Regions from separate parts of the Streptomyces sp. BHT-5-2 genome, predicted to be linked through region 2. Evidence: predicted binding sites of a transcription regulator. Region 2 holds the regulator's gene; each other region holds the start of a gene.

Region 1 (3,258 bases), 770 kb from region 2:
ATCCGGCCCGGCTTGCCCGGCCGGGCTCCGAATGTGCGCTATCTCTCCACGGATACCAAGGAAAAAGGCCGTGAAGCCCTGGTTGATCCCAGGGCTTCACGGCCTTCGACCTGTACAATCGAGAAGGAATTTTGTACGGATCACGAACCAACTCTGCCTGACGCAGAGCTGGCGCGACCGCTCGGCGGCCGCGGTCCCCTGCCACACGCAGCCACCTCCCGGTGCGGACCACGCGGTATCACTCGGTCCTGCGCGAGAGGACAGCTCTCGGTGCGCACCCGTGACGACCTCGCGGGGCGGCGCGCTACCAGGCGGCAGAAAGGCCCGGCCGTGGCATCCGCGGTCAAGGACTCCCGTCCCGGATACGGACAACTGTTGCGCACGCCCGGCGCGTGGACCTTCTTGCTGCCCGGGTTCCTGGCCCGGCAGCCGTTCGCGATGCTGACCATCGGCATCGTCCTGCTCGTCCAGTCCACCACCGGCTCCTACGGCAGCGCCGGCACGGTCTCCGCCGCCACCGGTGTCTCGATGGCGCTCTTCGCCCCGCAGGGCGGCAAGCTCGCCGACCGCTTCGGCCAGCGCGCGGTACTGATCCCCGGCGTCCTGGTGCACGTCGCCGGCGTCTCGACGCTGATCGCCCTGGCCCTGGCCCACGCGCCCCTGTGGGCGCTGATCGCCGTCGCCGTCCCCACGGGCGCCTCGACGCCGCAGGTCGGCCCGATGGTGCGGGCCCGCTGGGCGGCGAAGCTGGGCGGCACCCCGCTGATGCCCACCGCCGCCGCCTTCGAGTCGGTGACCGACGAGTTCACCTTCGTCGTCGGCCCGGTGCTGGCGACCGCGCTGTGCACCGGCGTCCACCCGGCGGCCGGCCTGGTCGCCGAGGCCGCGCTGACGCTGGCCGGCGGCCTGCTGTTCGCCTCGCAGCGGCGCACCCAGCCGCCCGTCCACCGCGGGCGGGGCGAGGACCAGCCGCGCGTCTCGGCGCTGTCCGTCCCCGGTGTGCGCGTCCTGATCGTGGCGTTCCTGGGCATCGGCTCGGTCTTCGGCGGCATGCAGGTCTCGCTGACCGCGCTCACCGAGCACATCGGCCAGCCCGGCATCAACGGCGTCCTCTACGGGATCTTCGCCTGCGGCAACATGCTCGCCGGCGTCGCCTGCGGCGCGATCGCCTGGAAGGTCGGCCCGCGCCGCCGCCTGCTGGTCGCCTACGGGCTGCTGGCGCTGGCCACCACCCCGCTGTGGGCGATCACCGCGGTGCCGCTGCTGGGCGCCGTCGGCCTGGTCGTCGGCCTGTGCATCGCCCCGGCCCTGATCACCGGCTACACCCTCGTGGAGTCCCTGGTCCCGGCCGGCGCCCGGACCGAGGCGTTCACCTGGCTGACCGGCGCGGTCGCGCTGGGCCAGGCCGCCGCGGCCACCTCCGCCGGCCAGCTGGCGGACCGCTTCGGCCCCAGCTCCGGCTTCCTGGTGCCGCTGGCCGGCACGGCGCTGGCCCTGGTGGTGCTGCTGGCCCTGCGGGTCCACCTGGCGCCCCGGTCGTCGAAGGTCGTCACCGGGTCGGCGGCCGCCGCCGGCGCCTCCGTGGACACCGCCGCCGACGAGCGGGAACGCGAGCTGAGCCGGGCCTGACCGGCGCGCGGAGTGGGCCCCGCGCCCGACGCGGGGCCGGGCGTGGGGTCGGTCACCGTGGGGCGTTCACGGTGGACGGGCGCGCCGGAATACTGCAAGATGGAGCGTCGTTAGCACTCAATGAGTGAGAGTGCCAGGAGGAAGTCAAGTGCCGACCTACCAGTACCAGTGCACCGCGTGCGGCGAGGGCCTTGAGGCCGTGCAGAAGTTCACCGACGACGCGCTCACCGAGTGCCCCAGCTGCAGCGGACGCCTCAAGAAGGTGTTCTCGGCGGTCGGCATCGTCTTCAAGGGCTCCGGCTTCTACCGCAACGACAGCCGCGGCTCGTCGTCCAGCAGCAGCCCGGCCGGCGGCTCCTCCTCTTCGTCGAGCGGCTCGACCTCGTCGTCGTCCTCGACGACCTCGTCGGACTCCTCGTCTTCGTCTTCTTCGAAGTCCTCCTCGTCCTCGGACAGCAAGTCCACGGCCTCCGCGGGCGCCGGCTCCGCCGCCTGACCCGCGGCAACGGCCCGGCTCGTACACCGAAGCCGGCGAACGGACCTCCGGGCCCCGCCACTCCCCCACCAGGGAGCGGCGGGGCCCGCCGCGTTTCCCGGACCGGCCCGTTCGACGACCGGCCTATGGGGCGCCGCCGTGCCCCGATAGTGTGACCGCATGGCTGACGCGGAGATTGGCGTTATCGGCGGGTCCGGGTTCTACTCCTTCCTGGACGACGTGACCGAGATCACTGTGGACACCCCCTACGGGCGCCCCAGCGACTCCCTCTTCCTCGGCGAGATCGCCGGCCGTTCGGTCGCGTTCCTGCCCCGGCACGGCCGCGGCCACCACCTCCCGCCGCACCGCATCAACTACCGCGCCAACCTCTGGGCGCTGCGCTCCCTCGGCGTCCGCCAGGTCCTTGGCCCGTGCGCGGTCGGCGGCCTGCGACCCGAGTACGGCCCCGGCACGCTGCTCGTCCCCGACCAGCTCGTGGACCGCACCAAGGCCCGCGTCCAGACGTACTTCGACGGCGAGCCGCTCCCGGACGGCAGTGTGCCCAACGTCGTCCACCTCACCTTCGCCGACCCCTACTGCCCCGCCGGCCGCCGGGCCGCACTCGGGGCCGCGCGCGGCCGCGACTGGGAGCCGGTCGACGGCGGCACCCTCGTGGTGATCGAGGGGCCGCGGTTCTCCACCCGGGCCGAGTCGCGCTGGCACGCCGCCCAGGGCTGGTCGGTGGTGGGCATGACCGGCCATCCCGAAGCCGTCCTGGCTCGCGAGCTGAGCCTCTGCTACACCTCGGTCACACTGGTCACGGACCTGGACGCGGGCGCCGAGGCCGGCGACGGCGTCTCCCACGAGGAGGTCCTCAAGGTCTTCGGCGAGAACATCGGCCGGCTGCGCGAGGTGCTCTTCGACACCGTCGCCGCACTGCCCGCCACCGCCGACCGGGCCTGCCCGTGCACGGACGCGCACCAGGGGTGGGACCTGGGGATCGAACTGCCTTAGGGGCAGCTCTCGGGCGTGGGGCGGGCCGGGTTCCCACTGACGGGTGACGGAGTTGTCCACAACCGCGGGGCCGTCCACAGGCCGGAGCGGGCCGCGGCGGATTGCGGCACGGTGGTGATCGCCGGGTCCGAACGGCGGGC
Region 2 (3,258 bases):
GGGCACCGCGTCCGGGCCCGCCTGCGGCTCGCCGGACTCCTCGACCAGGTCGCCGCAGAAGACGATCCCCCGTTCACCGGCCCGGCCCGGCACCAGGACGGCCAGGTCGTGCCCGGTGTGACCGGGCCCCACGTCGGCCAGCAGCACCTCCCGGTCCCCGAGGCCGACGGCCAGCCGCCCGTGCACCTCGTGACGCGGGACGACCAGCAGGTCCGCGGCCTCCGCCGCGGCATCCGGGTCCACGCCGTGCCGGACCGCGTCGGCCCGCAGCGCCTCCTTGTCGCGCCGCAGCAGCTCGCCCAGCCCGGCCGCGCCGAACACCTCCACCCCGGCGAACGCCGCGGTGCCCAGGACGTGGTCGAAGTGCGGGTGGGTGAGCGCGACATGCGTCACACCGCGGCCGAGCACCGCGCGCACCGTCCGGCGCAGCTCCGCCCCGGCACCCAGCGTCGCGCCGGTGTCGACGATCAACACGCCGTCCGAACCGGCGACCACACCGATCGTCTCGTCCCAGCCCGGCATCCGGCGCCGGACCACCCCCTCGCCGAGCCGCTCCCAGCCCGCCTCTTCCCATGTGGTGCGCATACCGAGACGCTAGCGCCCCCGCGATAGCGTTGCCGGGCACACCGCGGAAGCCGGTCCGGTGCCGGCCCCGCAACGGGCACCGACCGGGACCCTTAGGGGGCCGCGGCGGCGCCTGACCGGGGGTTCCCCGGGGTCCGCTCCGGGCCTTCCCGGGGGCGGCCCGCGGGTCGGATTCCACGGGGGTGGGTAAGTCCTGAGTACGCCCGCCCTTGCCGCATCCGCGCTACCCGGCCGTACACTGGCCCAGGGTCTGGCACTCGGCCCATGTGAGTGCCAGGAGTAACGAGACGACACGGCGGGACGGCCGACTGGAGGTGGCGAGATGCTCAGTGAACGCAGGCTCGAAGTGCTGCGCGCCATCGTCCAGGACTACGTCGGGACGGAGGAGCCGGTCGGTTCCAAGGCGCTCACCGAGCGGCACCGGCTCGGCGTCTCCCCGGCCACCGTCCGCAACGACATGGCGGCCCTGGAGGACGAGGGCTACATCGCCCAGCCGCACACCAGCGCCGGCCGGATCCCCACCGACAAGGGCTACCGCCTCTTCGTCGACAAGCTCGCCGGCGTCAAGCCGCTGTCCGTCCCCGAGCGCCGCGCGATCCAGAACTTCCTCGACGGTGCCGTCGACCTGGACGACGTGGTGGGCCGCACGGTGCGCCTGCTGGCGCAGCTGACCCGCCAGGTGGCGGTGGTGCAGTACCCGTCCCTGACGCGGTCCACGGTGCGGCACGTCGAGCTGCTGGCCCTGGCCCCGGCCCGGCTGATGCTGGTGCTGATCACCGACACCGGCCGCGTCGAGCAGCGGCTCGTCGACTGCCAGACGCCGTTCGGCGAGACGTCCCTGGCGGACCTGCGCGCCCGGCTCAACAGCCGGATCGTCGGCCGCCGTTTCACGGATGTCCCGCAGCTGGTGCAGGATCTCCCGGAATCCTTCGAACAGGACGACCGGGCCACCGTCTCGACAGTACTGTCGGTACTGCTGGAGACTCTGGTGGAGGAGACCGAAGAGCGGCTCATGATCGGCGGCACCGCCAATCTGACGCGCTTCGGGCATGATTTCCCCTTGACCATCCGGCCGGTGCTGGAAGCCCTCGAGGAGCATGTGGTGATGCTCAAGCTGCTCGGGGAGGCCAAGGACTCGGGCATGACCGTACGGATCGGGCATGAGAATGCTCACGAGGGCCTGACGTCCACCTCGGTCGTCACCGTCGGATACGGTTCGGGCGACGAGGCCGTCGCGAAAATGGGCGTGGTCGGACCGACCCGCATGGACTACCCCGGAACGATGGGAGCGGTACGCGCAGTGGCACGTTACGTCGGACAAATCCTCGCGGAGTCGTAAGTGGCCACGGATTACTACTCGGTCCTCGGCATCAGCCGTGACGCCTCGCAGGACCAGATCAAGAAGGCGTTCCGCCGGCTGGCGCGCGAGCTGCACCCGGACGTGAACCCGGATCCCAAGACCCAGGAGCGGTTCAAGGAGATCAACGCCGCCTACGAGGTGCTGTCGGACCCGCAGAAGAAGCAGGTCTACGACCTCGGCGGCGACCCGCTCTCGCAGGCCGGCGGCGCCGGTGGCGCGGGCGGCTTCGGTGCCGGCTTCGGGAACTTCTCCGACATCATGGACGCCTTCTTCGGCACAGCCTCGCAGCGCGGCCCGCGCTCGCGCACCCGCCGCGGCCAGGACGCCATGATCCGTCTGGACGTCGAGCTCAGCGAGGCCGCGTTCGGCACGACCAAGGACATCCAGGTCGACACCGCCGTCGTCTGCACCACCTGCAGCGGCGAGGGCGCGGCGCCGGGCACCTCGGCGCAGACCTGTGACATGTGCCGCGGCCGCGGCGAGGTCTCGCAGGTCACCCGCTCCTTCCTGGGCCAGGTCATGACCTCCCGGCCCTGTCCCCAGTGCCAGGGCTTCGGCACGGTCGTCCCGACGCCGTGCCCCGAGTGCGCCGGCGACGGCCGGGTCCGCTCCCGCCGCACCCTCACCGTCAAGATCCCGGCCGGTGTCGACAACGGCACCCGGATCCAGCTGGCCGGCGAGGGCGAGGTGGGCCCGGGCGGCGGTCCCGCCGGCGATCTCTACGTCGAGATCCACGAGCTGCCCCATCCGGTGTTCCAGCGCCGCGGCGACGATCTGCACTGCACGGTCACCATCCCGATGACCGCGGCGGCGCTGGGCACCAAGTGCCCGCTGGAGACGCTGGACGGGGTGGAGGAGATCGACGTCCGGCCCGGCACCCAGTCCGGCCAGTCGATCCCGCTGCACGGCCGCGGCGTGACCCATCTGCGCGGCAACGGCCGGGGCGACCTCATCGTCCACGTCGAGGTGCAGACCCCCGGCAAGCTCGACCCCGAGCAGGAGGAACTCCTGCGCCGCCTCGCCAAGCTGCGCGGCGAGGAGCGCCCGCAGGGCCAGTTCCAGCCGGGGCAGCAGGGGTTGTTCTCGCGGCTGAAGGATGCGTTCAACGGGCGGTAGGCGCCCGGCCGGGGGTTCCGGGGGTTGTCCCCCGGGCAGGCACGGTCAGCCGGGGCAGCAGGGGTTGTTCTCGCGGCTGAAGGATGCGTTCAACGGGCGGTAGGCGCCCGGCCGGGGGTCCGGGGCCCGCGGCGGCAGCCGCCGTCGGCACGGCCCCGGGCCGCCTCCCTCGTTCGGGCCGGGGCGCCGGACGTGAC
Region 3 (3,258 bases), 2.0 Mb from region 2:
ACGACGTCCGCTTCGAGCAGGGCCTGCAGACGCCGACCCCGGACGGGGCGGGCGTCTCCATCATCCCGGCGGTCGCCGGCGGCTGCTGACCCGCCCGAGGGTGCACGGCGCGGAACGACACGGATCGACACGGAACGAAACGGATCGCATTTGCGCCAACTCTTCTCTGCACTGACTGGAATTTGCCCCGTCCGACCTAAACGGACGGGGCAATTCCGTGTGGTGAAAGGGGATACCATTGAGGCGATCCCCCTCCGGTTATCCCCGCGTGCATGCCGAACGCATATGAGATCGCGGTGACTTGTGCGCAAGTTGTGTGCGCGTTTTGTCGGTTGTGCGGCATATTCCCGGCCCGAATCAGGCTGCAATAACGCCATTTGAGCGTATACGGCCGTTTCCCCGGCGCCAGAATTCTCGTCCGATTGACCTGTTGCGCTGGGCATTGGTCCAGATACATTCAGCGGCGGTCGACGCGTTCCGGCGCACACCCCACGGGCATTCCCGGGGGGTGAGGTCTGACCCGGGTCCGCGAAGTGCGGTCCTGCGCAAGGGCCAGTAATAGGGGAGTTAGGCATGGCTCAGGGCACCGTCAAGTGGTTCAACGCGGAGAAGGGGTACGGCTTCATCGCGGTCGACGGTGGTGCGGATGTATTCGTCCACTACAGCGCGATCCAGATGGACGGTTACCGCACCCTTGAGGAGGGTCAGCGGGTCGAGTTCGAGATCTCGCAGGGCCAGAAGGGGCCACAGGCGGACATGGTCCGGGTCACCGCCTGAGGCGGCGGCCGACTGCATCGTCGGCAGAAGGCCCGCAACCCCGGTGAACGGGGCTGCGGGCCTTCTGTCGTGGGGGAGCGGTGGCGGTGGAGTGCTGTTCCGCCCCGCGCCGTAGTGCGCTGTCCTTCGCCCTGGTCCTGTGCTTCCCCGGGGCCGGGGCGTGCGTCTCCTGGGCCGGGGCCTGCTGCGCCGTTCCGTGCTTCTTCGGGTCGCGCTGCTCCGCGCCGTACTGCCCCCGCCGTACTGCCCCCGCCGTACTGCTCCGCGCCGTGCTGCTCCGCGCAGCAACCGTTCCGCCGTGCCGTGCGGGCGCGCGGGGTGCCACCCGCAGGGTGCCGTCCGCGGCATCCATCCGCTGCGCGCCGACCGCGCCCCATGCGCGGGCGCACGCGGGCGTGCCGGGCGCGCACGAGGCGTGGGACGACCGCCTCCCGGGCCGGCGACCGCCCGCCGTCACGCCCGTCCGCCGGCCCGCAACCGACCGCACCCCACCGGGAGACATCCCCGAAGCCGCTTGCACTCGCCTGGTGCGAGTGCTAATCATTGCGTTAGCACTCTCCCAGTGAGAGTGCTGAATGTGGACCGGGTCGGTGAGGCCGGCACGCCAGGTGGGGCAAGGAACCACAGGGCATGTGGGCCGTCCGTCGCGGGCGCCAGCGCGGTCCCGAGCTTCCTCCCCCAGGCTCGCAACACTGTTCGGGCAGGGGGTACCCCCATCAGTCCGGAGGGACCACTTCACATGGCCAAGATCATCGCGTTCGACGAGGAGGCGCGGCGCGGCCTTGAGCGCGGTATGAACCAGCTCGCCGACGCCGTCAAGGTCACCCTCGGCCCCAAGGGCCGCAACGTCGTCCTTGAGAAGAAGTGGGGCGCCCCCACGATCACCAACGATGGTGTCTCCATCGCCAAGGAGATCGAGCTGGAGGACCCGTACGAGAAGATCGGCGCCGAGCTGGTCAAGGAGGTCGCGAAGAAGACGGACGACGTCGCCGGTGACGGCACGACGACCGCGACCGTCCTCGCCCAGGCGCTGGTCCGCGAGGGCCTGCGCAACGTCGCCGCCGGCGCCAACCCGATGGCCCTCAAGCGCGGCATCGAGAAGGCCGTCGAGGCCGTCTCCGGCGCCCTGCTCGACCAGGCCAAGGAGATCGAGACCAAGGAGCAGATCGCCTCCACCGCGTCCATCTCCGCCGCCGACCCGCAGATCGGCGAGCTCATCGCCGAGGCCATGGACAAGGTCGGCAAGGAAGGCGTCATCACCGTCGAGGAGTCCCAGACCTTCGGTCTGGAGCTGGAGCTCACCGAGGGTATGCGCTTCGACAAGGGCTACATCTCGGCGTACTTCGCGACCGACATGGAGCGCATGGAGGCGGCGCTCGAGGACCCCTACATCCTCATCGTCAACTCCAAGATCAGCAACGTGAAGGACCTGCTGCCCCTCCTCGAGAAGGTCATGCAGTCCGGCAAGCCGCTGCTGATCATCGCCGAGGACGTCGAGGGCGAGGCCCTGTCGACCCTCGTCGTCAACAAGATCCGCGGCACCTTCAAGTCCGTCGCCGTCAAGGCCCCGGGCTTCGGTGACCGCCGCAAGGCCATGCTCGGCGACATCGCCATCCTCACCGGTGGCACCGTCATCTCCGAGGAGGTCGGCCTCAAGCTGGAGAACGCCGGTCTCGACCTGCTCGGCCGCGCCCGCAAGGTCGTCATCACCAAGGACGAGACCACCATCGTCGACGGTGCCGGCGACAGCGACCAGGTCCAGGGCCGGGTCAACCAGATCCGCGCCGAGATCGAGAACAGCGACTCGGACTACGACCGCGAGAAGCTCCAGGAGCGCCTGGCGAAGCTGGCCGGCGGCGTGGCCGTCATCAAGGCCGGTGCCGCGACCGAGGTCGAGCTCAAGGAGCGCAAGCACCGCATCGAGGACGCCGTCCGCAACGCCAAGGCGGCCGTCGAGGAGGGCATCGTCGCCGGCGGTGGCGTGGCCCTGCTGCAGGCTTCCTCGGTCTTCGAGAAGCTGGAGCTGGACGGCGACGAGGCCACCGGTGCCGCCGCCGTGAAGCTGGCCCTGGAGGCCCCGCTCAAGCAGATCTCCGTGAACGCCGGCCTCGAGGGCGGCGTCATCGTGGAGAAGGTGCGCAACCTGACCCCGGGTCACGGCCTGAACGCCGCCACCGGCGACTACGTCGACATGATCGCCGAGGGCATCATCGACCCGGCCAAGGTGACGCGCTCCGCGCTGCAGAACGCCGCCTCCATCGCGGCGCTCTTCCTCACCACCGAGGCCGTCATCGCCGACAAGCCGGAGAAGGCCGCCGCGGCCGCTCCGGGCGGCATGCCGGGCGGTGACATGGACTTCTGATCCACCGCGGCCCCGTCCGCCGGTAGATCAACGTCCGTTCCGTTCGCCGGGGCGGTACCCCTCTCTCCCAGGGGGGTACCGCCCCGGCGGCGTTCTCGGGGTGCGGGGCGTGGGGCGGA

The links. Region 2 encodes HrcA, which represses chaperone genes, less so after heat shock. Its sites were predicted from a motif close to TTNGCACTCNGNNNNNCNGAGTGCNAA; they were not measured.
Region 1: a site for HrcA is predicted at 1,740-1,766, ahead of K2224_RS03685 (FmdB family zinc ribbon protein). Genes of this name have one in related genera too.
Region 3: a site for HrcA is predicted at 1,326-1,352, ahead of groL (chaperonin GroEL). Genes of this name have one in related genera too.

Annotation. Positions count from the first base shown of each region.
Region 1 is NZ_CP081496.1:877,752-881,009, forward strand. Features, by position in the region: gene K2224_RS03680 (MFS transporter) at 331-1,629, shown strand; gene K2224_RS03685 (FmdB family zinc ribbon protein) at 1,778-2,125, shown strand; gene K2224_RS03690 (S-methyl-5'-thioadenosine phosphorylase) at 2,285-3,118, shown strand.
Region 2 is NZ_CP081496.1:104,881-108,138, reverse strand. Features, by position in the region: gene K2224_RS00520 (MBL fold metallo-hydrolase) at 1-585, opposite strand, end outside; gene hrcA (heat-inducible transcriptional repressor HrcA) at 908-1,924, shown strand; gene dnaJ (molecular chaperone DnaJ) at 1,925-3,061, shown strand.
Region 3 is NZ_CP081496.1:2,126,954-2,130,211, forward strand. Features, by position in the region: gene K2224_RS09485 (MoaD/ThiS family protein) at 1-89, shown strand, start outside; gene K2224_RS09490 (cold-shock protein) at 574-777, shown strand; gene groL (chaperonin GroEL) at 1,517-3,139, shown strand.